DNA from 2 places in the Rhizobium sp. USDA 4016 genome. Region 2 is predicted to be linked to the other one. Evidence: riboswitches for the same ligand, from Rfam matches in the RefSeq annotation. Region 2 holds a riboswitch; the other holds the start of a gene.
The links. A riboswitch is a leader RNA that binds a small molecule or an ion and turns the genes downstream of it on or off. The one in region 2 is predicted to bind S-adenosylmethionine.

Region 1: another riboswitch for S-adenosylmethionine. It lies ahead of ACZ9DP_RS32820 (O-succinylhomoserine sulfhydrylase); the one in region 2 lies ahead of metA (homoserine O-acetyltransferase MetA).

Annotation. Positions count from the first base shown of each region.
Region 1 covers NZ_JBWCCY010000004.1:3,445,657-3,461,661, reverse strand. The annotation lists gene apaG (Co2+/Mg2+ efflux protein ApaG) at 1-322, opposite strand, end outside; gene ACZ9DP_RS32820 (O-succinylhomoserine sulfhydrylase) at 545-1,729, opposite strand; SAM riboswitch at 1,776-1,854, opposite strand; gene ACZ9DP_RS32815 (2'-deoxycytidine 5'-triphosphate deaminase) at 1,928-3,022, shown strand; tRNA gene ACZ9DP_RS32810 (tRNA-Gly) at 3,067-3,140, shown strand; gene ACZ9DP_RS32805 (methyl-accepting chemotaxis protein) at 3,203-5,200, opposite strand; gene ACZ9DP_RS32800 (transporter substrate-binding domain-containing protein) at 5,898-6,770, shown strand; gene ACZ9DP_RS32795 (tellurite resistance TerB family protein) at 6,767-7,180, opposite strand; gene ACZ9DP_RS32790 (thermonuclease family protein) at 7,243-7,983, opposite strand; gene ACZ9DP_RS32785 (S24 family peptidase) at 7,995-8,660, opposite strand; gene ACZ9DP_RS32780 (response regulator) at 8,764-9,411, opposite strand; gene ACZ9DP_RS32775 (hypothetical protein) at 9,501-9,899, opposite strand; gene ACZ9DP_RS32770 (DUF952 domain-containing protein) at 10,018-10,371, shown strand; gene ACZ9DP_RS32765 (quinone-dependent dihydroorotate dehydrogenase) at 10,368-11,456, shown strand; gene ACZ9DP_RS32760 (TetR/AcrR family transcriptional regulator) at 11,917-12,507, opposite strand; gene ACZ9DP_RS32755 (VOC family protein) at 12,577-13,026, shown strand; gene ACZ9DP_RS32750 (cupin domain-containing protein) at 13,023-13,487, shown strand; partial or broken gene ACZ9DP_RS32745 (IS21 family transposase) at 13,629-13,901, opposite strand; gene ACZ9DP_RS32740 (hypothetical protein) at 14,086-14,253, shown strand; gene ACZ9DP_RS32735 (hypothetical protein) at 14,515-14,835, shown strand; gene ACZ9DP_RS32730 (hypothetical protein) at 15,385-15,819, shown strand; gene ACZ9DP_RS32725 (trifunctional serine/threonine-protein kinase/ATP-binding protein/sensor histidine kinase) at 15,993-16,005, opposite strand, start outside.
Region 2 covers NZ_JBWCCY010000004.1:4,198,809-4,214,813, reverse strand. The annotation lists gene ACZ9DP_RS36570 (lysine-2,3-aminomutase-like protein) at 1-228, opposite strand, end outside; gene epmA (EF-P lysine aminoacylase EpmA) at 228-1,289, opposite strand; gene efp (elongation factor P) at 1,441-2,010, shown strand; gene ACZ9DP_RS36555 (SIS domain-containing protein) at 2,066-2,794, opposite strand; gene nagA (N-acetylglucosamine-6-phosphate deacetylase) at 2,810-3,961, opposite strand; gene ACZ9DP_RS36545 (SIS domain-containing protein) at 3,961-4,992, opposite strand; gene ACZ9DP_RS36540 (GntR family transcriptional regulator) at 4,989-5,762, opposite strand; gene ACZ9DP_RS36535 (aldose epimerase family protein) at 5,874-6,896, opposite strand; gene metA (homoserine O-acetyltransferase MetA) at 7,021-7,944, opposite strand; SAM riboswitch at 8,007-8,084, opposite strand; gene ACZ9DP_RS36525 (ABC transporter ATP-binding protein/permease) at 8,239-10,074, shown strand; gene ACZ9DP_RS36520 (hypothetical protein) at 10,747-11,064, shown strand; gene ACZ9DP_RS36515 (efflux RND transporter periplasmic adaptor subunit) at 11,333-12,673, shown strand; gene ACZ9DP_RS36510 (ABC transporter ATP-binding protein) at 12,675-13,424, shown strand; gene ACZ9DP_RS36505 (ABC transporter permease) at 13,480-14,640, shown strand; gene ACZ9DP_RS36500 (ABC-F family ATP-binding cassette domain-containing protein) at 15,128-16,005, opposite strand, start outside.

The DNA.
Region 1 (16,005 bases), 750 kb from region 2:
CGTCCTCCGTTTCCATCTGGTAGTGCCCGAACATGAGGCCGGAAGGCGTATCGAGCGGACAGCCGGACGAGTATTCGTAGGTGTCGCCGGGTTCCAGCCGGGGCTGCTCGCCGACGACCCCAGGACCGGTCACCTCGTCCACCAGGCCGTTCTGATCGGTGATGTTCCAGTAGCGATTGATGAGCCGTACTGTCAGGTCCGAATTATTGCTGATCACGATCCGGTAGCCCCAGACATAGCGATCATCATCCGGATCGGATTGCTCCTCCAGATAAAAGGGCTCGACGACAACTTCGATATCTCGTGTGAGGGCGCGGTACATGCCTTACACCATAGCCAAGATATGTTACCCGTATCTTATACAGCGCTCGATCCGTCAAGAAACGGCACATGCATCATCCTTCAAACCGCGATGATTGCACGTCGTTTCGAACATTAATCCTAATTTTCGAAGTTAATTCCCGTATTAAAGCGAAGCTCTTGCGCCATTTCTTAGGTGGAGCATGCGGCCGGACCGGCAAGGTCCGGCCGTCGCTATCGCAGGTCAGGACTTAACCTTTGAAAGAGCCTGAGCGAAATCTTCGATCAGGTCATCAGCATCCTCGATGCCGAGCGAAAGGCGAACGGTGCCGGGCGAAATGCCTAATTCCGCGCGGGCGTCATCGCTCAGGTTCTTGTGCGTCGTGGTTGCCGGATGCGTGATCAGGCTCTTGGAATCGCCGAGATTGTTCGAGATTTTGATGATATCGAGCGCATTCTGCAACGCGAAGGCTGCTTCCTTCCCGCCCTTCAGCTCGAATGCGACGAGTGTCGAGCCGCCGGACATCTGCTTGGCGATGATATCGGCCTGCGGATGATCCTTGCGGCCCGGATAAATCACCTTGGCCACTTGCTTCTGTTCGGCAAGGAAGTCCGCGATCCTGGCGGCACTCGCTGTCTGCTGTTTGACGCGCAGCGGCAGCGTTTCGATGCCCTTCAGAAGCGTCCAGGCATTGAAAGGCGACATGGCCGGACCCGTGTGGCGGAAGTAGTCGTGCAGGTTTTCGTCGATCCATTCCTTATCGGAAAGCACGACGCCGCCGAGGCAGCGGCCCTGGCCGTCGATATGCTTGGTCGCGGAATAGACGACGATATGGGCGCCGAGTTCCAGGGGCTTCTGGAAGAGCGGCGTTGCGAAGACGTTGTCGACGACCACCTTGGCGCCGATCTCGTCGGCGAGCTTGGCAACGCCTGCGATGTCGACCACTTCCAGCGTCGGGTTCGTCGGGCTTTCGAGGAAGAAGACCTTCGTCGCCGGGCGGATCGCCTTCTCCCAGTTTTCGAGATAGCGGCCGTCGATGAGCGTGCATTCGATGCCGTATTTCGGCGCAAGCGTTTCGACCACCCATCGGCAGGAGCCGAAGAGCGCGCGGGCGGCAACGATATGGTCGCCGGCCTTCAACTGGCAGAGGATCGCCGCGGTGACAGCAGCCATGCCGGAAGCGGTGGCGCGGGCGTCTTCGGCGCCTTCGAGCGCGCACATCCGCTTTTCGAACATATCGTTGGTCGGGCTTCCGTATCGGGCATAGATGAAGCCGTCCGTCTCACCCTTGAACCGGGCTTCCGCCGCTTCAGAGGTATCATAGACGAAACCTTGCGTCAGGAAGATCGCTTCCGAAGTCTCGCCATATTGCGAGCGCAGCGTCCCTTCGTGAACGAGTTGGGTTGCCGGGCGCCAAGTCTTGCTCATGCCATCACCACCTTCAAACAACAAAAAAACCGGCCGCAAAAGCAGACCGGTTTCATACCCGGTCTTTTTAGCCACTTCTTTAACGTGGCTGCAAGCCGACCGGCCAAATCACCACGGGATAAAGCTGCAATACTGCTGTTAGCTTCTTGCGTCAATTCCTTGAGTTTGGTTTTGTCTGAGGCAAATTATGGATGGAGCATGATGGCTCGCGAAACTGGAATCTTGGCCGATCGCGCAATTGCTGCGCTGTTTGAAACGGGCCGCCTCACGAGTGAGCGGGAACTGGATCGCGATCAGATCCAGCCGGCCAGCCTGGACCTGCGCCTGGGCGCCAAGGCGTTCCGCGTCCGGGCAAGTTTCATGCCGGGTCCCTCGCATCTCGTTGCCGACAAGCTCGACCGGCTGAGCCTGCACGTCATCGACCTCTCCGAAGGTGCCGTGCTCGAAACGGGTTGCGTCTATATCGTGCCTCTCATGGAGCGGCTCGATCTTCCGGCTGAAATGTCCGCCTCGGCCAACCCGAAGAGCTCGACTGGCCGCCTCGACATCTTCACCCGTGTCATTACCGATTACGCGCAGGAATTCGACAAGATTCCTGCCGGTTATTCTGGCCCGCTCTATCTGGAAATCAGCCCGCGCACGTTCCCCGTCGTCGTGCGCCGTGGCTCGCGCCTCTCGCAGATACGGTTCCGGGTCGGGCATTCGATTCTCGGCGAGCCGGAACTGCAGGCGCTGCATGATGCGGAAACGCTGGTCGCAAGCGCCAAGCCGAACGTTTCGGGCGGCGGCATTGCGCTGTCGATCGACCTGGCAGGCGACAAGGATGGCCTGATCGGCTACCGCGGCAAGCATCACACGGCCGTCGTCGATGTCGATAAGAAGGCCGAGCACGATATCTTCGATTTCTGGGAGCCGCTTTACAGCCGCGGTCGCAACGAATTGATCCTCGATCCGGATGAGTTCTATATCCTCGTTTCGCGCGAGGCCGTGCACGTTCCGCCGCACTACGCAGCCGAAATGACGCCCTTCGATCCGCTCGTCGGCGAGTTTCGCGTGCATTACGCCGGCTTCTTCGATCCAGGCTTCGGCCACGCGCCTGCCGGCGGCATGGGCAGCCGCGCCGTTCTCGAAGTCCGCAGCCATGAAGTGCCCTTCATCCTCGAGGACGGCCAGATCGTCGGCCGCCTGGTTTACGAGCACATGCTGGAGAAACCCGAAAGCCTTTATGGCTCCGGCCTTGGATCGAACTACCAGGCCCAGGGTTTGAAACTCTCGAAGCACTTCCGCATCTGAGAGCCTTGACACCGCCACCCATCTGTTGGAAGGCTTCCGTCATCGCGGGTGTAGCTCAATGGTAGAGCAGCAGCTTCCCAAGCTGAATACGAGGGTTCGATTCCCTTCACCCGCTCCAGCTGCTCACGATCCACAGGTGGGACGCCTATAAACGATTGGGCGGGCTCTAGCCGCCCGCTCTCAAAATTCTGTCCAATCGGCGTCCTTGTTTTCCGAAGCGCTGTTCATGCCGAATGCACCGGCAAGCGTCTGGCCAAGTGCGCGTGCAGGCGAAGCGGCGGGCCGCGTGCTCACTGTCGCCACGCGGATTGCGGGTTTTGATACCGGCGCCGGACGGGTCACCGCAGGCCGTGCTGGTGCTTGCGGCATCGGACGTGCCGCTGCGATGAAGCTATCCGTTCCGCTCAGCTTGAACTGGCCTAGCAGTTCGTTCAGCGCGGCGGCCTCCGTTGCCAGGCTGTGGCTTGCTGCCGTGCTCTCTTCGACCATGGCGGCATTCTGCTGTGTGCCCTGGTCCATGGTGTTCACGGCCGTATTGATTTCCTGCAGGCCTGTCGATTGCTCACGGGAAGCCTCCGCGATCGCGTGGACGTGCTGGTTGATCTCCTGCACCTCATGAACGATGGCGTCGAGCGCCTTGCCCGTTTCGCCGACAAGGGCAACGCCGGTCTGGACATGTGTACCGGAATTGGTGATCAGCGACTTGATCTCCCTTGCCGCATTCGCCGAACGTTGCGCCAGTTCGCGCACTTCCTGAGCGACGACCGCAAAGCCCTTGCCCGCTTCGCCTGCACGTGCTGCCTCGACGCCGGCATTCAGGGCGAGCAGATTCGTCTGGAAGGCGATGTCGTCGATCACGCCGATGATATTGCTGATCTCGGCCGAGGACTGCTCGATCTGCTGCATCGCCTTGACGGCATGGCGGACGACTTCGCCGGACTTCTCGGCGCCTGCGCGGGTGCGGGCAACGAGTTCGCTTGCTTCCTGCGCGCGGCGGGCGGCGTCCTTTACAGTCGTTGTGATCTGTTCCAGCGCGGCAGCGGTTTCCTCCACCGATGCGGCCTGCTGCTCCGTGCGCTTCGAAAGTTCGTCGGCCGATGAACGGATTTCATTCGCCCCCGCGCCGATCGCCCGCGCATTGGCGCCGACTGTACGCATGGCCTCGTTCAGCTTTTCGACCGAATGGTTGAAGTCTTGGCGCAATCCATCGAGATGTTCTGCGAACGGAACATCGATATGCGAGGCAAGATCGCCCGATGCGAGACGGCGCAGCCCGTCGCCGAGCGCCTCTGCCGCGCCGGATAATTCCGCCGCTTCGCGAGCCTTCTGGGCTTCGCGCTCGCGGCGTTCGCCATCGGTCAGGTTGCGATCGACTTCCGCCTGGGCTCCGAGCTGGATGCGCTCGATCGCGTTGGTGCGGAAAACTTCGAGCGCTTCTGCCATCTGGCCCACTTCGTCGCGGCGCTCGAGGCCCGGTACATCGCCGTCGGTCTCGCCTTCGGCAAGGCGTGTCATTCGCTCACGAAGCTTCGCCATCGGCGACGTGATGCCGGCCTGTGCAATGACGATGCCGAGCGCGATGGCGCCGATAACGGCCGCCGCGATTATCGCAAGGCAGAGATTGATGCGGTCATTGACGCTTGCCGAAACGGCGTCCCCGCCATCGTTGAGCATCGACATCAAGGCATCGTTATTCGCCGTCATCTTCGGTGTCAGTACGGTGAGCTTGGCGTTCAGCTGAGCGGCCGCAATTTGGGCTCCGGCGCTGTCGCCAGACTTGCTCATTTCGGCAACCTTGTTTGAGATCGTTTCTATTTCGGCGATTCCGATGAGAATATCGTCTATCGCCGGCTTACGGCTGGGCACCAGAACGGCCGCCTCGTTAAGACGGTCACGCGCTTGCGGCAGCTTGCTCGGTGTGGAAAGCGCGGTATGGAAAGCGGGCGTGCCCGCCTTCAGGCTCGCCAGCCTCGTGGTCTGCAGCACGGCGGCGACGACAGACGCGCTGGCGCGCGAGCCTTGCATGGCCGCCAATGCTTCATGGTCGATGAAGGCGCTGTATGTCGCATCCGCATGACGGAACTCGGTGATGACGTAAATCAAACCGCCCATGGCGATCACCCCCAGAAGCATGAGGATGGACATGATCTTGGTTCGAATTTTCAGGTTCTTCAGCAGTGTTCGCATGGAAAATACCCGCTTTCTTAGGCCTTCTGCTTGCCCGGTATTCTGGAAAATCAATGGTTCGAAACTCGGCATAGAGCTGCGGCATGTTCGAAATGATCTGGTGAGGCTCGACGTCCGCGTCATGCAGCCGGCTGAAAAAAAGCCGTCGTCGTCTGCGGCATAAGAATCGATATTGCTTAACGGTGGCCTAACGTTCAAAGCCGATCCCCAGTAATTCGAGGCGCGCATTTCGTGCAATTTCCTATGCTCGAATCTCGCTCGGTGTATGAGGCGTGTTGTCCCGGAAGAAGGGGTTCGTCCGGGGCTTCTAGCACGGCTCGCCACGCGGTGGCGCACAGCATGAGCCAGCCGAGCGGCGCCCGAACCATCGCAGCCGGGTCGCCTGTTTGCCGCTGTCAATCTTTCATTTCGCCCGAGCAGAATGAAGAGGGTATAGCCCTAAAAGACGGTGAAGAGATCGATGCCGACAGGATCGGCTAGGCGGGATGAGGAGGCCGATCTCGGCATGCCCCTTTTGTCGGACCGGATGTCCGTTGCCGCGCGTCAAAGCCGAGGATACCCATCTGCCGTACCTCGACACCGCCGTTTGCCATCGTCGAGACGGTGCGGCCCGGCGCATATTCCCCGAAACGCATGACTCTGATACACGGATCACCGAGCGACAATGCCCCGACCCCACGAGCCGGACATGAGACAATCTTTCCTCGCCTCTATAAGGTTTAAGGTTTTTTTTACCTTATTGCAATTAGTAGTTGCATTATCTGCTGCGCCTGGCTTTGCGCAGCAGACGCCGTCGTCGCTGCCGCTGCTTTTTGATGCTCGCGAAAGACTTGCCAAGCCGGACCTTTCGTCGCTCGTCCGCCTCCGCTTTCTCACCTCCGTCGACTTCCCGCCTTTCAACTTTACCGATCAGAACGGCAAGCTGGCCGGTTTCAATATCGATCTGGCCCGCGAGATCTGCGATGAATTGGAAGTTGCTGCGAAATGCGAGATCCAGGCACTGCCCTTCGCCGATCTCAAGGAAGCGCTTGCAGCCTCCCAGGGTGATGCCGTCATCGCGGGACTGGCCGTAACCTCGGACTTGCGAAAGCAGTTTACCTTCACCCGTCCCTACCTGATGCTGCCGGCCCGCTTTGTGCGCAATGCGAAGGCAGAGATCAACGGGAATACCGCCGCATCGCTCTCCGGACGTCCGGTCGGCGTCGTCAAGGCGACGGTCCATGAGGCCATGCTTGCCGCCTTTTTTCCGGCAATAAAAGCCGTGCCTTTCGAGAACAAGGAAGCGATGCTTACCGCTCTTAAGGATGGCAAGGTGGATGCCGCCTTTGCCGATGCGCTGCAGCTGTCCTTCTGGGTTTCCTCCCAGGCGTCAGCAAAATGCTGTGCGCTCTTCGACGGCCCTTATCTGTCGGAGCAGTTTCTGGGGGAAGGCATGACGATCATGCTCCGCCAGAACGACGGCGTATTGACCGCAGCGCTGGACCACGCGCTTGCAGCGCTTTCCAGAAACGGCCGCCTGCAGGAAATCTATTTGCGTTTTTTCCCTTACGGGCTCTTTTAACCCCTGCGGAAGCGAGCGATCGCACTGCGTTCGATGGCAGCGCAGGTGAGCTTGTCGAGTTCCAGCCTGTCGCGGAGCATGCTGAGCAACCGAAGCTCCTCGGCCTTGACCGAAAGGTCGGCGGAGGCGACTTCGACAGCAAGTGCATAGGCGGTATCGTAGAGCCGCGAAGGCAGCGTGTCCTTCACCGTTTCCAAAACGACATCGAGGCCTTCCGGTCCGGCCAGCAGCGATGCGCAGTCGCGGGCAATCGAAATCAGCTTGTCGTGGTCGAAATCCTTGAAGACCGGCAGAAAGCCGATCAGCTGGCCGATGCGCTCCATTTCCCGGTCGTTCATCGTGCTGTCGACAGCGGATGCCATCACCATCACGTAAATCAGCGCGTCATGGGCGGAAAGCGGCTTGTTCATTCGGTCATTCCCTCTGTTTCGGCAGGAGTTTAGGAATTGCCGTGCGCCATTACAAGGGATCGCTAGATCGGATCGAGAGGATTGTCCGGCGGCGGTCCGGGCGGCAACGTCAGCGGCGCGCCCTTGCGCGGATCCTCGCCATAGACGCCTTTCTTCTCCGCTTTGGCCTTCGCACCGGCTTCGGTCAGTGCCGATCCGGGAGCCGCATCCGCCCAGCCGTTTTCGACGAGCCATTGGGAAAGGTCCTGCGCGCCGATCTTGCAGGAGGCGGTCGCAATACCGGTCCAGTTGGCATCCTCCAGATCGCAGGTGACCGAGCGCAGCCGCAGAAAGAGCCGGAAATTCGTCTTCGCCAGCATGCCGCAAGGCCATTCGTTCCCATCCGGTTCTTTGCAGACTTTGTCGGCCTGTGTCGGAACGATACCGGCAAGGCGCAGCGTCCTGTTTCCGAAGGCGAGAATGCCTGCACTCTCGGCGACCGGCCTCGGCAATGTCGCGGCCCTCTGCGGCTCCGGCTTTGGTTTTTCCGGCCCGGCGGTGGCAACCCGTTCCAGCGGCTTGCCATCCGTCTGCGCTGGATAAAATCGGCTCGCTTCATCAACCGGCCGCGCGCTCATGCTGATCTTTGGATCGGGAAGGGCAAGCGGCGGCTTTGGAGTCTCCTTGGATTCGGCAGTTGTGACGGGTTCTTCGCTCGCGGTTGCCGCCGCGTCCGGTTCGACAAATCGCTCCCTGCCTGCCGCCAGCATCCCAGCGACGATTGTTATTCCCGCAACAGCTGTCAGAAGTGCTGCAGGCCGCATGGAAGATTTTCCTATTGGCTGGCCCAGATAATGCGCGCGATCCAATCCACATCGGAAAGCTCGATCGTCCGGTTCGGATGTTCGGGATTGAGAGACATCAGTTCGATGGAGCGCGGGCTCTGGCGCAGCAACACCTTTGCCATCACTTCGCCCTCGCGCGTCTTGACGACGACGCGATCGTTGCGGCGCACCTGCGCGCCCGGCTCGACGATCAGCACGTCGCCGTCGCGATAAAGCGGCGTCATGCTGTCGCCCTGCACTTCGAGCGCATAGACACCAGCCTTCTGTGAGGGGGCCGCTGGAAATTCCACCACATCCCATCCCTGGCCTGCCGGGAAACCGCCGTCGTCGAAAAAGCCACCCGCACCGGCCTGTGCGAAGCCGAGCAGGGGAATGGAGCTTCCCTGCGGCGGGAATGCGCCGTCCGGCAGCCCGGACAAGCTGATTGCCGGCCGCATGAAGCCCATGAACTGCTCCATGGTGGCGCCTGTCGCATCGAGTACCTTGGCAATCGATTCCGTCGAAGGCCAGCGCAGGCGGCCATCGGCAGATAGCCGCTTGGATTTGTTGAAGGAGGTGGGGTCGAGACCGGCCCGGCGCGCAAGACCAGACGGCGTCAGATCATGCCGTTCGGCAAGCCTGTCGATCGCTGCCCAAATCTGCTCGTGTGACAGCATCTTGCCTGATCCTGCGCTCGGTGCCGCTCTCCAATCGGCAGGAAGACTAACGCCAAGCTTTCTCAGAGTAAAGAAAAAAGAGGAATAAAATCCTGTTCTGGAGTCAGGCGACCATCGCCATGTTGATCTTGCCGAGCTGGATGACGGCCTGCGTGCGGCTGTCGACGTTAAGCTTCAGGAGGATGGCCGAGACATGCGCCTTGATCGTCGCTTCGGAAACGCCGAGTTCGTAGGCGATCTGTTTGTTGAGCAGACCCTCGCCGAGCATGGTGAGCACGCGGCTTTGCTGCGGCGTCAGCGTGTGCAGGCGGTGAATGAGATCGGCCACGTCCGGATCCTGTTCATGGCCGTCGCGATAATTCTCCGGCGTCGCAATATCGCCGGCAAGCACCGTCTGGATGCTGCTGCGGATATCTTCGATGCCGGACGATTTGGAAATGAAGCCGGAAGCGCCGAGTTCCAGCGCGCGGCGGATCGTTGTCGCGTCGTCGGTTGCGGAAACGATGACGATCGGCAGGCTGGCGAATTCGGCGCGCAGCGCCATCAGCCCGGAAAAGCCGCTGACGCCCGGCATGGCAAGATCGAGCAGCATGATATCCGCGTCCGGATGATCGGTTGCGGCAGCACGCGCGGCCGAGAAATCGCCAGCTTCCACGATCGCGTGCTGCCCCTCCATGCCGGTCACGGCCTGGCGCAGCGCATCCCGGAAAAGCGGATGGTCGTCCGCAATGATGATCGTCTGTTCCTGCATCGAAACCCCCTCCCAAGAGCTCGATTCCATCCCCTCATGTGCGAGGCTTCGCGCCGCACATGCCTTCCGCTTCATATTACTACATCAAATCAGGTCTTCTGCGGAAGAGGCGCGGACTTTTCTTCCTCCTGGAATTGCTTCACCATACCCATGAAGCTTTTCATCATTCGCTCCATGATGCTGATCGAGCGGTCGATCTCGGCATCGGTGGGCAGCGCCTTGTTGACGATGCTCTTGTTTTCGAGCGCAGTCACGCGGTCGGAAAGCCTGTCGAGTTCGTCGTCATAAGCTGCGCGTTCGTCCGCCGCCATGCGGCATACCAGCGAACCGTCCTTTTCCTCGCAAAGCGCCATCGCGCCCGTATGTTTGTCGAGGCGGACGAAATGGTCGCCGCTGCGCTCGAGCTGGAAGCGCGCAGGGTCCGGCTCGGCGGCGAGTGCTGTCAGCGGCAGAAGAATTGCGGCAATCCCGATTGCGATCGTCTTCATGATTGATCCTCCGGATTTCTGTTGCGGCTATCCTGTTTTTCATGGGGGAGCCGTGGACATCGCCGTTCCTTTCCGGCAAAGCGCTCACCTACAGCATCAGCCATTGCATGAGGCCATCATGAGCGTGACACCCGTCGTTTACAAGATCGTGACCGAGGCTCTCTGGCAAGAAGCCAGGCAAAGCGGCGTTTTTCACGGCGCAGGCATCGATCTTAGGGACAATTTCATTCATCTCTCGACGGAAAAACAGGTGCGGCAGACCGTGGCGCTGTTTTTCGCAGGCCAGCCGGGCCTGCTGCTCGTTGCCATTGATAGCGGCAAACTCGGCGACAAGCTGATTTTCGAACCCTCCAGGGACGGCGATCTTTTCCCGCATCTTTATGCCGAACTGCCGCTTTCGGCAGTTATCTGGGAAAGGCCGCTGCCGCTTGATGATGCCGGACAGCATATCTTCCCGGAACTCCTGTCATGATTGGCGCGTTCAAGTACACTGCCCGCAAGGGGCTCTTCCTCTTCGATCCCGAAACGGCGCACGGCATGTCAATCGCCGCGCTTAAATCCGGCCTGGTTCCCGCCTGCCGTATTTCGCCTGATCCGCGGCTGGTGCAGACGGTCGCCGGCCTGACCTTCGAAAATCCGCTCGGCATGGCGGCCGGTTACGACAAGAATGCCGAAGTGCCGGAGGCCCTCTTGAAGCTCGGTTTTGGCTTTACCGAGATTGGCACGGTGACGCCCAAGCCGCAATCAGGCAATCCGCGCCCGCGAATCTTCCGCCTGGTGGACGACGAAGGAGTTATCAACCGCCTCGGCTTCAACAACGAGGGCCATGACGCCGCCTTCCGGCGTCTGTCGATGATCCGCGGCCCGGGCATTATCGGCGTCAACATCGGCGCCAACAAGGACAGCGAAGACCGCATCGCCGACTATGTGGCAGGCATCCGCCGTTTCTATTCGGTGGCGCGCTATTTCACCGCCAACATCTCCTCGCCGAATACGCCGGGCCTGCGTGACCTGCAGGCACGTGAGAGCCTGGCTGCTCTTCTGTCCGCCGTAATTGCCGCCCGCGATGAAGAGGCCGCGAGATCGGGCCGGAAAATCCCGGTCTTCCTCAAGATTGCGCCCGATCTCACCGAGGAGGGCATGGACGATATCGCCGCCGAAGCGCTCTCCCATGGGCTGGAGGGCCTGATCGTCTCGAACACGACGCTCGCCCGCGACGGTCTGAAGGATCAGCGCCAGGCGAAGGAAGCGGGCGGTCTTTCCGGCAAGCCGCTTTTCGACAAGTCGACCGCGGTTCTCGCGAAAATGCGCAAGCGCGTAGGCGCAGCGCTCCCGATCATCGGCGTCGGCGGCGTCTCCTCGGCGGCGACGGCGCTGGAAAAGATCAGGGCAGGGGCCGATCTGGTGCAGCTTTATTCCGGCATGGTCTATGAGGGCCCAGGTCTTCCGGGCGAGATCGTGCGCGGCCTTTCAAAGCTCCTCGACCGTGAGCAGGTCTCGTCGATCCGCCAACTGCGAGACACGCGCGCTGATCACTGGGCGACCCGGAACGTCTGATGGGCCCGCCGCTTCGCCAGCATGGGACAGGAAGAAGCCGCAGAAGAGCTGGAAGGCGTTCATCGACAGCCATGGCCCCGCAAGTGCGGATCAGAATGATTTTCTCATTCCGGCGGGCTCTCCCGCCTTGGTGACATGCTCGCTTGCGACGCTTTATTCCAGGCCCGCAGCCTCAGCTGAACTTGAGGCCAAACTCCTCGCGAACTGGAGGCGGTGCTTCAGCGGGCGCTGATGCCCCGCGTCTTTCCCGGGCCGGTCGCGCGTGCAAGTTCGAAGCGCTGTCGGGCATCCGGGGGATGTTCACGCGTCGAGATTCCGCTTCGGGCCAGATACGTCGTGCGTAACGTGTCGAGAGGAGCCGCCCGACGCGGGCCTAGGCGCGAACCAGGGAGATATTCCCGTTCTATGCTCGAAGATCGATAATGTATCAACGGGAACATCGGCCGTCGGCCGGTAGCTCTTATCCGTCGCTAGGGCTCTCTACAACTTTCAGCGCGATCGCGACGATGTTTTCGGCGAAGCTCGCGTCGAGTGGGCGATGTCCGACCAGCAACCGGTAGAAAACAGGTCCGTACATCATATCGAGCAGCACCTCGAGGTTTTGCGGCAGCATAATTTCTCCTCGAGCGGCTGCCTGGATCAACAAGGCGCGACCCGCCTCGCGGCTCGAGAGAATAACCTGGTTGCGGAAGGCCTTGGTGAATTCGCTTTCGGGGTCGGCGGCCGCGAGCGTCATGGCGATTTGGCGCCCTCTGGTGGTCGCAAAAGCCTGGATCAGCGATCGCATTTGCGCCGTCAGCGCCGATCGCAAATTTATGCCGTCTTCTTCGATGGCGCCCGAATCTCCGGACATCAGCGCAGCCATAGCGAGTTCGCAGGCGTTCGCCCATTGCCTATAGATCGTCGGCTTGCCTACGCCGGACTTCGAGGCAACCGCCTCGACGGTGAGACGGCCGAATCCATCCTCAATCAGTATGTCGTGCGCGGCTTTCAGGATTCTCGCCCGGGCCAATTGGCTTGGCGGTCTTCCACGCCGTTTCGGTGGGCTCATGTGCTCTTGACTCAACTAGTTATGAAACGTAACGTAACGTAATCATATGCCAGCGGCAAGGGGCCGGCCATGTCCACCTCGATCCAATCCCTGACGCCTTATCTCATCGTCAAGAATGCTCGGGAAGCGATTGCTTTCTATGGCCGCGCCTTCGGGGCCGAGGAGCTTTTCCGGCTGACCGACCCGCATGACGGTCGGATTGGCCACGCGGAGCTCAAGCTCGGCGAAAACACGGTCATGATCGCCGACGAGTATCCAGACTTCGGCGCACTGAGCCCCGATACGATCGGGGGCTCTCCCGTAACCTTCCACCTCGCAACTTTGACGGTCGACGCAAATCTTGCCCGGGCCGTCGGAGCGGGAGCCGTCGTTCTGCGTGCCGCCGCAGATCAGGCCTATGGCGAGCGCGTCGCCATGGTCGTCGATCCATTCGGTCACCGGTGGATGCTCTCGCAGAAGATCGAAGTTGTGGCGCCTGAAGAAATGCAGCGCCGCTGGGACGAGGAGACCGGGGCGTGAACGCGGCCGACGGAAATCGAAGTGAAGGAGGCGGCCGAGCGGGGGATGGCAGTCCGTCGCACCGCTGCTGTGACGTGATCTTTCTCGCGCCGGGAGAGGGGCGGCGCTACGAGCTCGGCCCGCTCACGGGCGTGTTCAAGGCCGATGAAGCCGAGACGGAGGCCGCCTATTGCGTGTCCGAGTGGATTCTCGAGACTGGTCTGAAAGGTGTCGGCGGACACAGCCATGCAGCAAATGACGAGGTTTTCTACGTGCTTGAAGGTGTGCCCGAAATCCTCGTCGGCGACTCCTGGCGGCGGTGCACACCGGGCACTTTCCTGCGAATACCGGCCGGCGTCGTCCACGATTTCCGAAACCCCGGAGAGACGACCGCCAGGTTGCTCAATCTTTTCATACCCGGTGGATTTGAACGCAATATGCCCGAGATCTCCGCTTGGTTCGCCGCTCAGGAACCGGTTTAGGGCGGCTGAAAAGGACATCGCCCATTTCTCCTTTCGCGGGGGCGACCATGCGGAACCTTCGCTTCAACTTCCTGCATGCGGCTTTGGATCCTGTTGCAGTTGGTCAGCGATTTCCTAAGTGCGCGGAGTGGCTCAACTGGTTCCACCAGCGTGCATGGCGCGCCGTCCGCGATATTCGTGCGACAACAGCGTCAGCCACGCCCTTTCGCTTCAGTTCATTGGCGATCTTGCCCCAGTAAGGCCCGTGCATGTCCGGGGGCGGACGCCGCGACGATGGAACAGGCGACGCTGCAAAACAGCGTCCTCGTCAAGCCCAGGCGGCAACGGCCAGCCCATATCAGCCCGACCTCACGCGTCCGCAACAGATAGGTCGAAAAGAAATGGTCGTTTGCCGATCTTCAGCCGTTGCGATATCGCACGAACGGAAAGGCCCTATTCGTGCGTCAGTCTCAGTATCCATCGAATGTCCTTCACACTCGTAAGCCTCGCCTGCTTCCGTCTCGCTATTCACCGGCCCCTCTCAAATCGGGGCCGAGAATGGCAAAACGGCGCGTGCGAGAGTCGATCTCTTTATCGCCGAAAGACTGTCCGGGATTTAATGGAATTCCGGTCCTCGAAATACCGAAACCCGCATTCGGCGACGATCTGCGCGAGAAGAGGCTGGTCCTGGCATTGCCTAGCTAGTGCGGTCGATATCGGCGTCGTGGTCGTCGATCCCGGCCGGCGGCATCTCAACGCGAAGGAGCGGTTGATGGTCGACTTCTAGCGGAAACGTCACGCCATTCACCGGCCTCGGATCAAGGACTCCTACACCCCCGTATAAGTCATCCCCTCCTCTTCGCTACCCGATCCTTCCTCCCGATCAATAGGCAGGTCGGGCAGCCCCCTGCTACGGTCAGGGTACATCCTCCCGCAGGGCCGCAAACAATGAAGGGGCGCTTCGGGACGTGGAGCCGCCCGGACAGATGGAGACGCTATTCGTAGCGGAACTCGATCGAAGGGAAAGCTTCGAATCGAGGTGCGGATCATGGGCAAGGCAGCAGCTATTTTCTTTGCAGTCGTGATCGCTGCTCCGGCAGTGGCGCATGATGCGACGCCAACGGCGGCACAGCCGCACGGATGGACATATCCGTTTTCGTGCTGCAGCGGGATGGATTGCCGCGAGATCCACGATCAAGGGGTCCTCGAAGGCCCCCGCGGATATGTCATCAAGCTCACTGGGGAGCTCATAACGCCACTGGATACTCGCATCAAGAACAGTCCGGACGGGCAGTTTCACCAATGCACGGTGGCCGGCGAGCCCACGGGTCGCACCATTTGCCTGTTCGTTCCTCCGCGCTCCTTTTAAGGATTGTCACCATGACACAAGACCTCAACCGCATCGAAATCGATCTGGTCCCGTTGACGCTGTTTTCCCAGCCCATATCGGCAGGCTGGGCCCAGGTGCCGGGCTCTCCGCTCCAGATGCCGCCAGATGGTCAATCAGGGCCGAATACTGCCTTTGAGGCTCATTTGATGATGTTTTCCGTCAAGCCACGCGAAACAATCACCCTCCCGGGGGACAAGCTTTGCACGCCCGGAAATCTGCCTTTACCCTGTACGTGTCTGGGACGCGGTTCGGTCTTTTGTGCTACTCGCTCGGGTTTGTCCGCCTTGTAGAGGACTTCGAGGATCTTTGCCCTTCAGTGAGTTCCGTGACCATGGCATTAAGCCCAGCGATCGGCGTCCCGATGACCTACCGGCTGGTACGTCGCCACCACGCACGAACCATCCCTTACAATGACAAACGTACTGAGCAATCGCCCGATGCTGAATTCCACCAATGTGCGAAGGGCGCCAACTTTGAGCTAGGCGACCATACGCTTTGCCTATTCGTTCCGAACCAGGGAGCGTGATCATGACCGCGCCTTTGAGAATAACAGAAGCTCAGGAAACCTTCCTTGCTTATATGTCGTCATGGGGGCCAATCGGCACGGACATAGCCTTTAGCATCGAAGACGCAGCTACGGATCTCGGCTACCGTCATCGCCGCTCGATCTATTATCTCTACTACCAGCTTCGCGACATGGGCTTGGCCCAGATGCTGAAGGGCGAAGGCTATAACGGCAAGACGGCGTTCCGATGCTATGCGAGGCCGGAAGACTGCGAAGTCGTCATTATCGCGCGCAAGGGCAGGGCGAAGGGATCAATCAATCCCGTTAAAGCCGGCAAGCCCAAGAAGCTGAAGGCAAAAGCCCGCAAGGTCAAGGCTAAGCCCGCTCCCAAGCCATCGCGTCCAAAACTCATCTCATACGTTGGCTGCGCCGGCCAGCCGGAATGGAACCGCATATGATCCGGCTTCATCTTCCGTTCATTTCGCCCGACAACAATGGCGCGTCATGAAGATGAATTCAGCTTCGGCCACGCCTCAGTCGGTCTTGCGGTGGAGAGGGGCCAGGCCGACGGCCTTCACTCTTCGCAGAGACCTGCACTAGCTGCGAGAGCTTCAGCCAGCCGTTCGCCCGATTAGTTTCCCAAC
Region 2 (16,005 bases):
CGGGTCGGCGCGCTCTTCAGGTGTTACGACAAGCTCGGCCGCATCCGGCACGAACTGACGCGCGATCGGATCGTCGACGTCGGCTCGATCGATCAGCTTAGCGACGGTCGGCGTCAGGGCGATCGCATATCGTGCAGCGACCTCTTCCAGTGCCAGCCGGTCGCGATCGGCCAACAACCTGGCTTTCGACAGGTCAACGACACTTTTGATCGGCCGGACGATATTCATCAGCGATACTCCGCAACCGGTGCCCACAGCACCTGGTCGATGCGCGAGGCTCCTGTCGCCAACATGACCAGCCGGTCGAAGCCGAGCGCGATGCCGCTTGCCTCGGGCATGATCGAAAGCGCATCGAGGAAATCCTCGTCGATCGGGTAGCGTTCGCCATAGACGCGCGCTTTTTCTGCCATCTCGAGCTCAAAGCGGCGGCGTTGTTCTGTCGCATTGGTGAGTTCGCCGAAGCCGTTCGCCAGTTCAACGCCGCAGGCATAGAGCTCGAAACGCTCCGCAACCCGCGGATTGCGTGCCGAGGGACGGGCGAGTGCCGCTTCGCAAACCGGGTACTCATCCAGAATGGTCACGCGGCCGAAACCGAGGTGGGGTTCTATCTTTTCAACCAGGACGCGGCTGAAGAGGTCCGCCCAGCCGTCGTCGGCCGAGACGCGCATGCCGTTCCGGCGTAGTTCGGAAGCCAGATATTCCCGATCCGTCGAACCATCGGCGGCGACCGACGCCAACAGGTCGATGCCCGCATAGCGCTCGAACGCCTCTGCGACGCTGATGCGTTCAGGTCCGGCGAAGGGGTCGGTTTCGGCGCCCCGATAGGTCAGCTTCGGCGTCTTCACGGTTTCGGCGGCCAGCGCCAGAATCCGCACGCAGTCCATCATCAGCGTTTCATAGCTTTCGCCGGCGCGATACCATTCCAGCATCGTGAATTCGGGATGATGGAATGGGCCGCGTTCGCGGTTGCGATAGACATGCGCGAAGCAGGCGATGCGCTGCTCACCGGCGGCGAGCAGCTTCTTGCAGGCAAATTCCGGTGAGGTGTGCAGGTAGAAGGATGTCGCCTGCCCGTCCGTCGTCAGCGCCTCGGTTGCAAAAGCGTGCAGATGTGCCTCGTTGCCGGGCGAAACCTGCAGCGTCGCAGTATCTACCTCGATGAAATCCTCGCGCGCGAAGAAGCCGCGCAGCGCCGCCTGGATCGCGTTCCGCCCAATCAGGAAGGGGCGGCGGTCCGCGTGGACGCTGGGGGTCCACCAAGGAGACGCTTTGGCGCTGGTAAGGTTCATTCTCAGCTTTCATCACCAGGCTCGCCAACACGAGGGCTGGCGTTTTGCCGGATTTTAGGTTAGTTGCGCCCCAACGAAAAACAATTGGCGTCATCGGGACCATCCAGACAATCCCTCTACGACGCCAAAAGCCGAGTTACAAGGAAGTCTTATGGTCAAGGTCATCGCCTCTTCGGTCCGCAAGGGCAACGTTCTCGACGTAGACGGCAAACTTTACGTCGTTCTCACCGCGCAGAACTTTCACCCCGGCAAGGGTACGCCGGTCACCCAGGTCGACATGCGCCGCATCGTCGACGGCGTAAAGGTTTCCGAGCGCTGGCGCACGACCGAGCAGGTCGAGCGCGCTTTCGTTGAGGATGTGAACTTCCAGTATCTCTATGAAGACGGCGAAGGTTTCCACTTCATGAACCCGGCGACCTACGATCAGGTTGTCGTCGACAACGAAACAATGGGCGACCAGAAGGCCTTCCTCCAGGAAGGCATGACCTGCATTCTGTCGATGCATGAAGGCATCCCGCTGGCACTCGAGCTGCCGCGTCACGTCACGCTCGAGATCACCGAGACGGAACCGGTCGTCAAGGGCCAGACGGCGTCGTCCTCCTATAAGCCAGCGATGCTTTCGAACGGCGTGCGCACCCTGGTGCCGCCGCATATCAACGCGGGCACGCGCGTCGTTATCGCAACGGAAGACAACTCCTACGTCGAACGCGCCAAGGATTGATCCTTCGGACATATCAGACAGAAAGGCCGGCCTAATGCCGGCCTTTCTGTTTTGATTACAGATGCGGGTTGCGCGGCCGGTATTTTCTCACCAGCCGCTGATTGACCTCCGCAGCTCCGGGCATGTTGGCGCTGAGATAGACTGGTGCGTCGCCGGACTTCGAAAGCACTGACGCAACTTCAGCGAAGATTGCGTTCAGCACTGTTGCTCCGACAGCCGTCGACACCGGGCCCACCTTGAGACTGCTTCCAGCCAGATCGAGCACGGCATCGCCGGGCGGCAAGCCGTTATCCAGCACGACATCGGCGATATCCACGAGCCGGCGGCGGCCATTGGCAATCGCGCTCGAATAGGCAACCGAGGTAACAGCGATCACCTTGGCGCCGATCTCGCGGCCATAGTCCGCGGCCTCGATTGGTGCGGCATTCACACCCGAGTTCGAAGCAATGATGATGACGTCGCCTGGCTGCATCCCGTAGCGCTCCAGCACCGGCCGAACGAGGCCTTGCGTGCGTTCATAGACCGAGCTGATGACCGCCCCCTCATGCAGCATCGCGGAGCCGATGAGAACCGGCACGGTGAACGCAAGACCGCCGGCGCGATAATGCACCTCCTCGGCCAGCATATGCGAATGGCCCGTGCCGAAGACGTAAACGCGCTTGTCATGACGCGCCGCATCGAGAATGACTGCTGCGGCCTTCGCCATGGGTTCGGCAAGGCTTTTCTTCAAAGCCTCGAGACGGCCGATCAGATTGGAGAAATAGGCATCCGTAACCGCCGTCATGGCATTTCCTTTGCTTCAGGCCGCCTCGCCGTCGATCCACGTGGCGGTGACTTCGATCGCATCCGTCAGATGCACGAGGTCGGCGCGCGCTCCCGGCGAAAGATGGCCATAACCATCGAGCCGGAGAAACCGGGCCGGATAGAGCGTTGCCATGCGCAGCGCCTCGGCAAGCGTCAGATCAAGATAGGTGACGCCATAGCGGATGGTCGACGCCATATCGACATCCGACCCGGCAAGTGTGCCGTCCGAAAGCACCAGCTTCGAGCAGAAGCCCCCCTTCTCACGCCGTACGGTGCGACCGTTCAGCATGAAGCTATCCTTTTCGGAGCCAACCAGCGACATGGCATCCGTCACGAAGAAGAGCTTGCCCTCCCCGCGCTTGGCGCGAAGTGCAGTGCGCAGTGCTTTTGGATCGACATGATGGCCGTCGGCGATGATGCCGCACCACGTCGACGGATGGTCGATTGCCGCGCCAACCAGACCGGGTGCGCGGTGACCCATCTGGCTCATGGCGTTGAAAAGATGGGTGACGCCGCGTACACCAGCATCGAAACGCTCTTCTGCAGCTTCGCTCGAACAATCCGAATGGCCGATGCTGACGATGATGCCAGCCTCGCTCAGTTCGCGAACTTGAGCGACCGTCACCTGTTCGACCGCCATCGTCACGAGCAGCGTACCGATCGCCTCACGGGCGCGGATGCAAGCCTTGACATCCTTGTCTTCGACCGGGCGCATCAGTTCGGCCAGGTGCGCGCCTTTGCGGGCAGGCGCCAGATGCGGACCTTCCAGATGAAGACCGGCCACGCCGCGATGGGTTTTAACCGCATCCTTCGCGGCCTCGATCGCAGCCGCCGTCGCATCTGCCGTATCGGTGATCAGCGTTGGAAGCAGCGCCGTCGTACCGTAGCGCCGGTGACCGTCAGCAATGATACACATCGAAGCTGCCGACGGCTCATCGTTCAGCATGCGCCCGCCACCGCCATTCACCTGCGCATCGACGAAACCTGCCGAAAGCACTCCGCCGTCAAGCAAGATCGTCTCGCCTTCGGGCAAGTCGTTGCACGAGACAATGGCTTCGACCCGGCCATTGGCAACGATCAGCGCCTTTTCGTCGTGGAACCTCTCGCCGTCGAAGATCCGGGCACCGGTGAAGATCTTGCGGGGTATCATATCGTCTCCGTGACTTTGAGCAGGTTCGCCGGCTTGTCTGGATCGAAACCCTTGCGGCGCGTAACTGACTCGATCAGGCGATAGTAGACGAGAAGCGACACGAGCGGATCGAGTAAGCCGTTGCCCGTCGTCGGCACGAGCAGATTGACGCCGGAAAGCGGCTGCGCCGAGAACGGTACCGTCGTTGCGCCGAGCTTCTGTAATCGCTCGAGTGCCTGAACGTTGTTGGCATAGGCCGCATCGTCGGGCATGAAGGCGACGATCGGGAAACCCGGCTGAACGAGGCGCATCGGGCCATGCATCAGCTCTGCCAGCGAGAAGGCTTCCGCGTGAAGGCCGGACGTTTCCTTGGCTTTCAGCGCGGCCTCGAGCGCGATCGCCAAAGCTGGCCCGCGGCCTGCCGTATAAAGCGAGGTTGCATTGAAGAGCACGTCTTCTGCGGCAGCCGTATCGATACCAGCTGTCGCCGACAGAGCCTCTGGCAACCTCTCCAATGAGGCTTGCAGATCGGCCGTACCGCCAATCGCAGCCGTGACACCGGCGAGCGCGGCAACCGAGGCGATAAAGGACTTCGTCGCGGCAACACTCTTTTCCGCACCTGCATTGAGGTCCAGAACGATATCTGCCTGCTTTGCAAGCGGGCTGTCGGTGACGTTCACAACGGCGATCGTCGTCGCGCCGCCACGCTTGGCAGCATCCTGAAGGGCAACGATATCCGGGCTGGCGCCGGATTGCGAAACCGTGAAGTGAACACCATCCTTCAACTGTAGAGCCGCACCATAGACGGAAGCGATCGATGGGCCGACGGAAGCGACGGGAATACCGGCAGTGATCTCGAAGAGATATTTGAAGAAGGTTGCGGCATGGTCCGAAGAGCCACGCGCTGCCGTCGTCACCACGCTCGGGCGAACCGAGGAAAACAGCTTGGCGATTTCGGCGAAAACCGGCTTCTCCTTTTGAAGGAGCGTCGCGACCACGTCCGGCGACTGGCCCGCCTCCTGCAGCATCAGCGACTGGTTCTCACTCATAGGTCATCTCCAATTTTCAGTTCGGCCACGAAATCATAGGCATCGCCGCGGTAGTGCGAACGGGTGTATTCAACGACGCGCTGGTCTTCCAGGCGCGAAATCCGTTCGATCAAGAGTGCTGGCGCACCGGTCTTTACATTCAGCATCGAGGCTGATGAAGGATCGAGCGTCACGGCGGTCAGCCGCTGCAGAGCACGCACCGGCTTGTGGCCGTTTGCGGCCAGCGCATCATAAAGCGATCCCTCGCCACCGGCATTGCCGCCGAGGAACTTGACCGGCACAACCGCCCGCTCGATCGCCAGCGGCAAACCATCCGCAAGGCGCAGACGATCCAGGCGCAGAACGGCCTCATCCTGCCCAAGTCCGAGAAGGAAGGATTCTTCCGGCGATGGCGAATTGATCGTGCGGGACAATATCCTTGCCGCCGGCGAACGGCCGCGTGAGCGCATATCGGCCGAGAAAGACGAAAGACGCCAGAGCGGCTGCTCCATGCGCTCCACCTTACTGGAAACGAAGGTACCGCTGCCGTGACGCGATTCCAATGCGCCGGATGCCATCAGATCACGATAGGCGGTTCGCACCGTCACGCGGCCGAGCTTCAGAGCTTCGGCGAGATCGCGCTCTCCGGGAAGGGCTGCACCCGGCTTGAGAAGGCCTTCCTGAATGAGGCCGGTCAACGCCAGTGCCAGCCGCTTGTAGAGCGGTCCCGTCATCGTTTCGTCGCGCAGACCGCGGGCATTGAGCTCCGCTACCAGACTGGTTCTATCCATGGATTAACCATAGAACCTATTTAGAACCACTTTTCAAGCTGAATCTCTGCCGCAAAGATAAAAACCCTCGTGGCGCACGAAGGTTTATGAGTGATCGAATGTCCGCGAAGATCAGCTTTTCGTGAAGATGTAATCCGTTTCCTGCCGCAGCACCTCGCCTGGGCGCAGCACCGCATTCGGAAAGCCCTCGTGATTGATCGCATCCGGCCAAACCTGCGTTTCGAGGCAGAAGCCGGCGAAGGGCCCGTATTTCCGCCCCCCGATGCCCGCGACCGCAACGTCGAGCTTGAAACCGGCATAGAACTGTATGCCCGGTTCGGTGGTTCTAACCTCCAGCGAGACACCGGAGTTGACGCTGCGTGCCAGTACGACGGAGCGCTTGGCCGTGCGTTCCGTCGAAAGGCAGAAATTGTGGTCGTAAAACGCCTGCTCGCCGTCATCGAACCGCTTCATCGGGGCCATTTCGCGGAAGTCGAAGACCGTGCCTTCGACCTGGCGGATCTCGCCGGTCGGGATTTGTTTCTCGTCAGTCGGTAGATAATGATCGGCAGCGATCATGATATCGTGGCCGAGCGCATCTTCGCGGCCGTCGAGATTGAAATAGGCGTGCTGGCAAAGATTGGCGAGCGTCGGCTGGTCGGTGGTCGTCTCGTAGACGACCGAGAATTCGCCATGGCCATGCACACGGTAAGTCGCCTGGACCGTGCAGTTGCCTGGATAGCCTGCGCGACCGTCCGGGTCGACGATCTTCAAGACGACACGGTCGGTATCGTGCTCGACAATCGTCCAGTTGCGCTTGGCGATATTGTCGCTGCCGCCGTGCAGATGCGAAACGCCCTTTTCATTGAGCTCGAGCTGATAGGCCTTGCCGTCGAGGGTAAACTTGCCACCGCCGATGCGGTTGGCACAGCGGCCGGGCGTTGCACCAAAATAGGAGGAATGGGAGGGATAGCTGGCAAAGTCGTCGAAGCCGAGCAGGAGAGGCGCATCATGGCCGTCGAGCCGCAGATCCTGGATGACTGCCCCCCAAGTCATGATCTTGGCTGTAAGGCCGCCGCCCTTGATCTCGACGCGATAGACGGTTTCGCCGTCTTTCGTCGTCCCGAAAACTTCCCGTTCGAGCTTTTCCGACATAGTTCGCCATCCCAAATCTGTGTTCGTTTCAGGCCCGCGAACCTGCCTCCATTTGTTGAGGACCGCAACCGTCAAAACACCAAAAAAGAAACGCCGCCGCAACGAGGTCAGCGGCGGCTGCAGTTCAGATTTTTGTACCGATTTCGTCGAGATTATAGGGCGTCGTCTGGTAGATTTCGTTGATCCAATTGCCAAAGAGCAGATGCGCATGGCTGCGCCAGCGGTTCTGCGGTGCGAGCGACGGATCGTTATGCGGGAAATAGTTATGCGGCATCTTGATCGGCACTCCGGCATTCACGTCGCGGAAATATTCGTCGGAAAGCGATGTGGAATCGTATTCCACATGATTGAACATGTAGAGCCGCTTGCCTTTTTTCTCGTGCACGAGACACACGCCCATCTCGTCGGATTCCATGAGGATTTCGAGGCTTGAGGACTTGTCGATATCGGCGCGCCGGACCTCGGTCCAGCGCGAAACCGGCACTTCGAAGTTATCGGAAAAGCCATTGAGGTAGACGGATGAAGGCTTGAGGTTCTTATGGCGATAGACGCCGAACGCCTTTTCCTTCAGCTCGTATTTCGGAACCTTGTGGAAATGGTAGATCGCCGCCATTGCGCCCCAGCAGACATTCATGCTCGAATGAACGTTCGTCTCGGTCCAATCCAAGATCTTCTTCATCTCCGTCCAATAGGTCACGTCCTCGTAAGGCAGAGTTTCGATCGGTGCGCCAGTAATGATGAAGCCGTCGAATTTGCGATGCCTTACCTCCTCCCAGGTCTGGTAGAAAGCAAGCAGGTGGTCTTCGGACGTGTTCTTGGCCCTATGGTTGCCAATGCGGATCAGCGAGAGCTCCACCTGAAGCGGCGAGGCGCCCACAAGGCGCGCCATCTGCAACTCCGTCTTGACCTTGTTCGGCATGAGATTGAGAAGCCCGATCTGCAAAGGGCGGATATCCTGACGGATCGCCGCCGTTTCGGTCATCACCCGCACGCCCTCATGAACGAGGGTCTCGAAAGCGGGCAGAGTATCGGGGATCTTGATGGGCATTGCGGTCACTCAACAAAACAAAAGGTACCGGCAAATAAAAAACCGGCGGCGAAAGAATCGCTACCGGTCCGCACGCGGCCCTTTAGCGACTTATTTAACGTGGCTGCAAGCCGGCCGGCCAAATCACCACGGAGAACACTAAATAGCGCCGGAGCCCACGCGAATCAATCGCAATTCTGAAGGGGCGCGTTGAACCAAGGTAACTCACGCGTTAATGACTGGTAGAATCTGTTGATGGACAGGGCGCGTCACCATGTTAATCAAGCATCATCATGGTCCGCATGGAAGGACATAATGGCAGACGACGTCGAAGGCAGGCCGAGCATTCAAGGGCAGGATAGAGTAGGTTACGATCTGAGCCTCGGATACCGCCTGAAACTGATGTTTGCGGCATTCTGGGATTCCAAGGTCCGCGGAAAGATTCTGCTTCTCGCCTCGATCTTGCTCGCGGTGATCCTGGCGACGGCCTATGGCCAGGTCATTCTGAACCGCTGGAACGCGCCGTTCTACGATTCCCTGCAGCGCCGCGACGTCGGCGAATTCTTCCATCAGCTCCAGGTCTTCGCGTTGATTGCCGGTTCGCTATTGCTCATGAACGTCGGCCAGGCGTGGCTCAACCAGATGACCGCGCTTTATATGCGCGAAGGGCTGACCCGCGACCTCGTGGATCACTGGCTGAAGCGCAAGCGTGCGCTGCGTCTCGCCTCAACCGGCCTGATCGGGGTCAACCCGGATCAGCGGCTGCATGAAGACGCCCGCAACCTTGCAGAAAGCACGACCGGCCTCACGCTCGGCCTCATCCAGTCGACAATCCTGCTCGTCAGTTTCATCGGCGTTCTCTGGGAGCTTTCGAGCGGCTTCGTCTTCCATTTTCGCACCTACGCCTTTGCCATTCCGGGCTATATGGTCTGGGCCGCGATCTTCTATGCGGCATCCGCGTCGATCCTCAGCCAGATCGTCGGCCGCAAGCTGGTGATCTTGAATGCCGACCGCTTCTCCAAGGAAGCGGAGCTTCGCTTTTCGCTGATGCATGCCAACGAGAACATGCCGGCGATTACCGTGGCCCGCGGCGAGGAAAACGAACGCCGGCGGATCAATGAGGATATCACTTCGGTACTTGCCATCCTGAAGCGGCTGACCATGGCTAGCACCAACCTCACCTGGGTTTCGGCCGGTTACGGCTGGCTGGTCATCGTCGTCCCGATCATCGTCGCGGCTCCCGCCTATTTTTCAGGCAGCCTGACCTTCGGCGAACTGATGATGTCCGTCGGCGCCTTCAACCAGGTGAATACCGCCCTGCGCTGGTATGTTGCCAATTTCGCCGCGATCGCCGAGTGGCGCGCCACGCTGATGCGCGTGACCGATTTCCGCCATGCCTTGCACGGCATGGACGAACCCATCAATCCGAAGAATGCGATCACCTACGAGGATAACGCAGATACGCTGACCCTCAAGAACCTCATGATCGCCGCCAAGCTCGGCGAAGAGATCGATCTGTGCGGCGGCTTTGCCGTCCGCGAGACGGATGTCACGATCAGAGCCGGCGAGAAGGTCATGATCAACGGCGATCATAATGTGAACCGCAAGCTGCTGTTCCAGGCGCTTGCAGGGCTCTGGCCCTGCGGCAGCGGCAAGATAGGGCTGCCGCCCGCCGACGGCATGGTTTTCGTTCCAGAAGTCGCCTATGTGCCCGGTGGCACGTTGCGCGAAGCGCTGTCCTTCCCGGAACCGGTGGACACCTACAACAGCGAGGACGTCGAAGCAGCGCTCCAGAAAGCCGGCCTTAGCCACCTTATTGCGCGTCTCGATACGCGGGCCCGCTGGGATAAGATGCTCGACTCCGATGAGCAGAAGGGGATCGGCTTTGCCCGCTTGCTGCTGGCCCGGCCGCGCTGGATCATCTTCGACGAAGTGCTGGAGGGCCTTGAGCCGGAATGGCAATCAACCCTGATGGCGCTGCTGGCGACGCTATCCGATTCCACCATGGTTTATATCGGACGGTCCGAGGCCTACCTCGAAACCTTCAATCCGCGCGAGTTGCATTTGCATCCACTGGCAGCGAAGATCGAGCAGTCGGCCTTTCCGGCAGCAGGAACTGGCACGGCGCACGCACCTGCACCGGTCATTTGAACAGTCGCAGTACCATGCGTTCGAACCAAGGACAGACAAGACCTGCGCGATCTGACAAAGGGCGGACGTTTTTCCTCGTCAGGACGGAACCCAGGCGGTGTTGCCACCGGTCTAATTTCTGCGATCGAACTAAGAGAGCATGAGCACAGCTATTCGTCGTCTGCCTGGATGACCTCATACGCCCCCACCCGTCTTCTTCCATCGGCTCGTTGCGAGCCATCGGCTGTCGACTACCATCGCGACCGACTGCACAATTATCTAATCATTTAAAATCTTCTGGTGAAGTTTCGAAGCGTAGCTCGAAGGAAGTACGGATACTACCATATGTATTAATTGATTAAATTTCATAATAGTCTATAATGTTGCGCTTCAATGACAGTACTTCATGGGGAACAACTTAGATTCGGCGGCGAATAGCGGCCGTGTCGAGAAGTTTGAACTCGCGAAGGATAGAATCCTTCTTCCCCCGAACGAAGTCGTGCTGTCTTATTTTCTCAGAGAGCCATGTCACCATCGCCCTCTGAGCGACGAATGCAGCCAAATTATGAAATCAGAGTTCGGCCGATCATCCAGGATCGGACCGCTACTTCATCACGCCGAAGGTCAGCGCCAGAGATGACTTGATCAGCGCGTATGGTGAACCGAACACTCTGGCTTATGAGGGAGACCCCGATGTCAAGGCATGATTTGTTGGTGGCAAGCGCAGCCGCAGCATTCATCAGCGGAATGATGATGTTCGGCAGCGCACACGCACAGAACCTATGTCCCGGCGTATCGGCAACCCAATGCACTGATTTTTGCGGGGATGCTGGCGTCGCCTCTTGCACGAAGACAGGCTCGACTCCGGACTGCCAGTGCAACGAGGCCACTAAGGACGTTAACGGCAATGCCTTCGGTACGGCAACGCAGGACACGGCTCAGGGACAGGGCAACATAGGCAACAAGACGGAAGAAAGCTGCACGGGCAACCCCGGTCAGTGCAAGAAGTAAAGGCAGGCGAGGAGCAAGGTCAACTCGGGAGCAGCATACGAGCGGGTTCCATGGCCAGGCCATAACCCATGCAAGTGGCCTCCCCGCGTCGCTCGTTTTTCCGAACCAGACAAAGGGCCGGGGCTTTCCCGGCTCCGAGGCAGGTCTGAACATGATGCGCAGCGTTTTGTTTACGACGGCAGTCCTCGGCGCGACAGCGATGCCGAGCGATGTGGTCGTGCCATCGCCATCATCGGCCTTCTCCCAGATTTCTGCGAGCCTCAGCCACATGTCGACGCTGGTGAAATCCGCGTCGGACAAGAACGTTACACCCGTCTACCGCATGCAAGCCGTTGAGCGTGGCGACATCACGACGACCGTTCAAGCGGCAGGTACGCTTAATGCGCTGGTGGTGGTGGAAGTCGGCTCCCAAGTCTCCGGACGCGTCAAGGAGCTGTACGCGGATTTCAATTCCAGGGTTTTCCAGGGCCAGGTCATCGCGCGGGTCGAGCCGGAAATCTACGAAGCCAAATTGGCGCAGGCTGAGGCCGAGCTAGAAATGGCCGAGACCCAGGTTGCAATACAGCATGCACAGATCGAACGGGTTCAAGCCGAACTCGAGACTGCGTCGGCAAGATACGATTCCGCCACTGCACAGACGACGAGCGCCCAAGTCACGCAGGACGGTGCGGCGCAGGAAGTGGAGCGCAAGCGCCCCTTGGCCGAGCGCAAGATCATCGCGGCAGGCGAATGGCTGCGCGATAACACCATCTATAAGTCTTCCATGGCGCTGGCGAGTGCGGCGCGTGCGGATGAACTTTCGCAAGCTGCAGCCGTTCGTGCAGCGCAGGCGGCGCTCAGCATGGCTGATGCGCACCTTGCCAACACGCTGGCGCAGGTGAAGCAGAGGGAGGCGGTAATGCGCCAAGCTCGAATCGATCTCGACCGCACCTATATTCGCGCGCCCGTTACCGGTACCGTGGTCAATCGCGCTGTCAGTGGCGGCCAGACTCTGGCCGCGAGCTTGCAAACGCCCGTCCTTTTCACCATCGCCAAGGACCTGACACAGATGCAGGTGGAGGCCTCCGTCGTCGAAGCGGATATCAGCCGCTTCGCTGTCGGGCAGCCCGTCACGTTCACCGTTGACGCTTATCCGGACCGAACCTTTACCGGAGCGGTGAAACAGATCCGCAAGGCACCGCAGATCGTCCAGAACGTCGTTACTTACATCGCCGTTATCGCCGCCGCGAACCCGCAAGAGCTGCTTCTGCCCGGCATGACTGCCAATCTGCGCGTCGTGGTGGCGAAACGGCAAAATGTATTGACCGTGCCCAATGCCGCCCTGCGCTTCCGGCCAAGGAGTGAGACGGCGGGGCAAGACGGCGCAGCCGTGATAGCGGAACGCGTTGAAGGCACTGCGGAGCCAGGCGTTCCCGGGCACGTATTTGTCCTGGCCCCTGACGGCAAGCCCGAATTAATTCCGCTCGGTCTCGGTACGACCGATGGACGCGTAACCGAGGTTTTGGCAGGCAATCTCAGCGAAGGGCAGCAGGTCATCACCGAGCTCGCCAAAACGCCAGGCGGGGAAGATCGTACCTCTTCCGTCCTGATCAAGTTTCGGTTGCAGTGAGATGGCCGCCGCACTGATCGAGGTCGAGGGACTGCGCCACGGCTACGGCGTGGGGAATGGGCTGGTCTGGGCGCTTGATGGTGTGAGCCTGACAGTCGGGCGAGGCGAATTCGTGGCAATCATGGGCCCCTCCGGATCGGGCAAGTCGACTTTCATGAACATTCTTGGTTGCCTGGACAGCGCAACCGAAGGTCTATACCGTCTTGACGGGGCAGATGTCAGCGACATGCATCACGACGCACTTGCAGCGATCCGCAATTGCAAGATCGGTTTTGTTTTTCAGTCGTTCAATCTGCTGCCGCGCGCCAGCGCGCTTGAGAACGTGGAATTGCCCCTTGTCTATCGCCGCATGTGGGCAAGCAAGCGGCGGCGCTGCGCGCTCGCCATGCTGGCCAAGCTCGGGCTTACTGAGCGGGCCGGGCACAGGCCGGCGGAATTGTCGGGTGGGCAGCAACAACGCGTTGCCATCGCCCGGGCACTGGTATCCGAGCCTTTGCTGCTGCTTGCCGATGAACCAACCGGTGCGCTTGATAGCCAGACAGGACAGGAGATCATCACGATCTTCCGCCGCCTCAACGACGAAGGCCTGACCATTGTGCTCGTCACGCACGAAGCGGACGTTGCTGCCCACGCCGATCGCATCGTGGCATTTCGCGACGGTCGGGTTGTCTCCGACCGGGCCGTCATGCAGCAAAACAGGCATTCGCTTGCCGCACAACGTCTATCGATGGATGGTCGTTATGTCAGGTAGCACGAGAACCGCGCTTCGATCCTTGCGCGCGCATCGCTCGCGCAGTGTACTTACCATGTTAGGCATCATTATCGGCGTCGCTGCTGTCGTCGTGATGATTGCCATCGGCAGCGGCGCCCGTCAGCGCATCGAAGCCCAAATTCGTAGCCTCGGCGCCAATCTCATTAGCATTAGCCCAGGCAGCGCAAAAATGGGCAGCGTTCGACTTGGCAGCGGCGCGGCGCCACGATTGAGCGAAGAGGATGCCGATGCAGTCGCTGAGGAAATTCCCGGCGTGCTGGCCGCGGCGCCGCTGCTTAATGCCAGAGTGCAGTTCACGATCGGTGCATCCAATTGGCAAGGCGCGCTTCGCGGCATCACGCCGGAATACTTCGTCGCACGCGAATGGCGCGTGAGCGGCGGGCGAGAGATGACGCCGGAGGACAACAAGCGTGCCGCCAACGTAGCGCTCCTCGGGGTGACGATGCGCGAAAAGCTGTTTGGCGAAACAGACCCGTTGGGCGCGACGATCCGCATCCGCGATGTACCGTTCACCGTGATCGGACTGCTTGAGCGCAAGGGCCAAAGCGTATGGGGCGACGATCAGGATGATATTGCGATGGTACCATTGAGGACGGCGCGACGGCAGTTTGTCGGAACGAGTCGTGCCAATCCCACTCTCGTGCACAACATCACCGTCAAGTTCGCAGACTGGGCCTCTGCCGAGGAGACCATGGATGCGGTGCGCGAGCTGCTGTGGCAACGCCACCGGCTGCAGAAGGGTCAAGAAGACAGCTTCATGGTCAGCAATCTCGCCGAGGCAGCCGACGTCGAAGGCACCACCACACGGGTCGTATCGTTGCTGCTTTCGGCCGTGGCCTCTGTGTCGTTGGTCGTTGGCGGCATCGGCATCATGAACATCATGCTTGTCACGGTGACGGAGCGAACCCGCGAGATCGGACTGCGGCTTGCGGTCGGCGCCCGCCGAGGTGACATCCTCGCCCAGTTTCTCGTGGAGGCATTAACGCTCGCGCTGCTAGGCGGTATCCTTGGTTCGCTTGCCGGGATCGTGGCAGCAACGGCTATCGGCGCCCTTGCCCAATGGCCCGTTGTTATCGACCTCAGCGCGGTTCTACTCGCCGTCAGCTTTGCCGGCGGAGTCGGTATCTTCTTCGGCTACTACCCCGCTCGCAAAGCCGCACGGCTGCAACCGGTCGAGGCACTGCGTGCGGCGTGACACCACAGCTGACTGCGCCGACGAACGCTGGATTTTATCCTGCAGATTGTCCAGAAGGTGCAGTGCCTTTAAAAAACAGCCGGTCATCGATTGTCGCCCCGCCGCGGAAGCAAGGCGCGAAAAACGTCAGCGCAACAACCCAGTGCTTCTGTCATCTTCGTCGGAGACTCTGCTGTCCCCGACAATTTCACTGAATTTCTGGCGGGGTTGACGTCGGATTTAACGGGCGACGTGAATGAATGCTGTAGGAATATGCGGGACTGAGATGTTATGGGGGCGGGTTGGGCATTCACGTTATCGTTCAACCGCGAAACCAAAGCCGGCGTTCTTCCCGAAATCCCTCTACAAAGGCCCAGTCGAACAGACCGTTGGAAAAGCTGAAGCGCGTCAAACGTATCTCACTACGATGTGAGAAGACGGCAATAAATTTCGCCTCTTTCCTCGCAATCGCCGCAGGCTTCATCTTGATCAAATCCGTCCACACCGCCTAGCCCTCCAGCTCTTCGCGCAGCATCTCAAGCTCCAACCATTCTTCCTCCATCTTCGTCAGGCTGTCGCGCAGCTTTTCCATCTCCGCCGCAAGCCGGTTGAAGGTGGCAGTATCTTTGCTGAAGAGATCGGGATCGGCCATCTTTTCTTCGCGCCTGGCGATTTCAGCTTCTGCCTTGGCCATTTCCTTGGGCAGGGTTTCGAGCGCGAATTTCTGCTTGTAAGAGAGCTTGCCTTTGCCCTTCGAGGCATCTGCCACAGATGCAGCCGACTCAGCTTTCGGCTTCTCCGCGGCCTTTTCGATCTTCTTCCGCTCCTCCATTGCGCCCTTGCGCTGGGCAAGCATATCGGAATAGCCGCCGGCATATTCGATCCAGCGCCCATCAGGCGCGTCGGGGACGGCGGGCGCGATTGTCGAGGTCACCGTGCGGTCGAGGAAGTCGCGGTCGTGGCTCACGAGGATAACCGTGCCCGGGAAGCCGACGACGATTTCCTGCAGCAGGTCCAGCGTCTCGAGATCGAGGTCGTTGGTTGGTTCATCGAGGATCAGAAGGTTGGTCGGGCGCGCGAGGATGCGCGCCAGCATCAGCCGCGCGCGCTCACCGCCTGACAGGTTCCTGATCGGCGTGCGCGCCTGCTCCGGCTGGAAGAGGAACTCCTTCATGTAGCCGGTGACGTGCCGTTGCTCCCCGTTCACCAGCAGATTCTCGCCGCGCCCGTCGGTCAGGTAGTGCGCGAGCGTATCCTCCAGATTGAGATCTTCGCGCTTCTGGTCGAGCGTTGCAATCTCGAGATTGGTCCCGAGCTTCACCGTGCCACTGTCCGGCGAAAGCTGTCCCGTCAGCATCTTCAGAATCGTCGTCTTGCCCGCGCCGT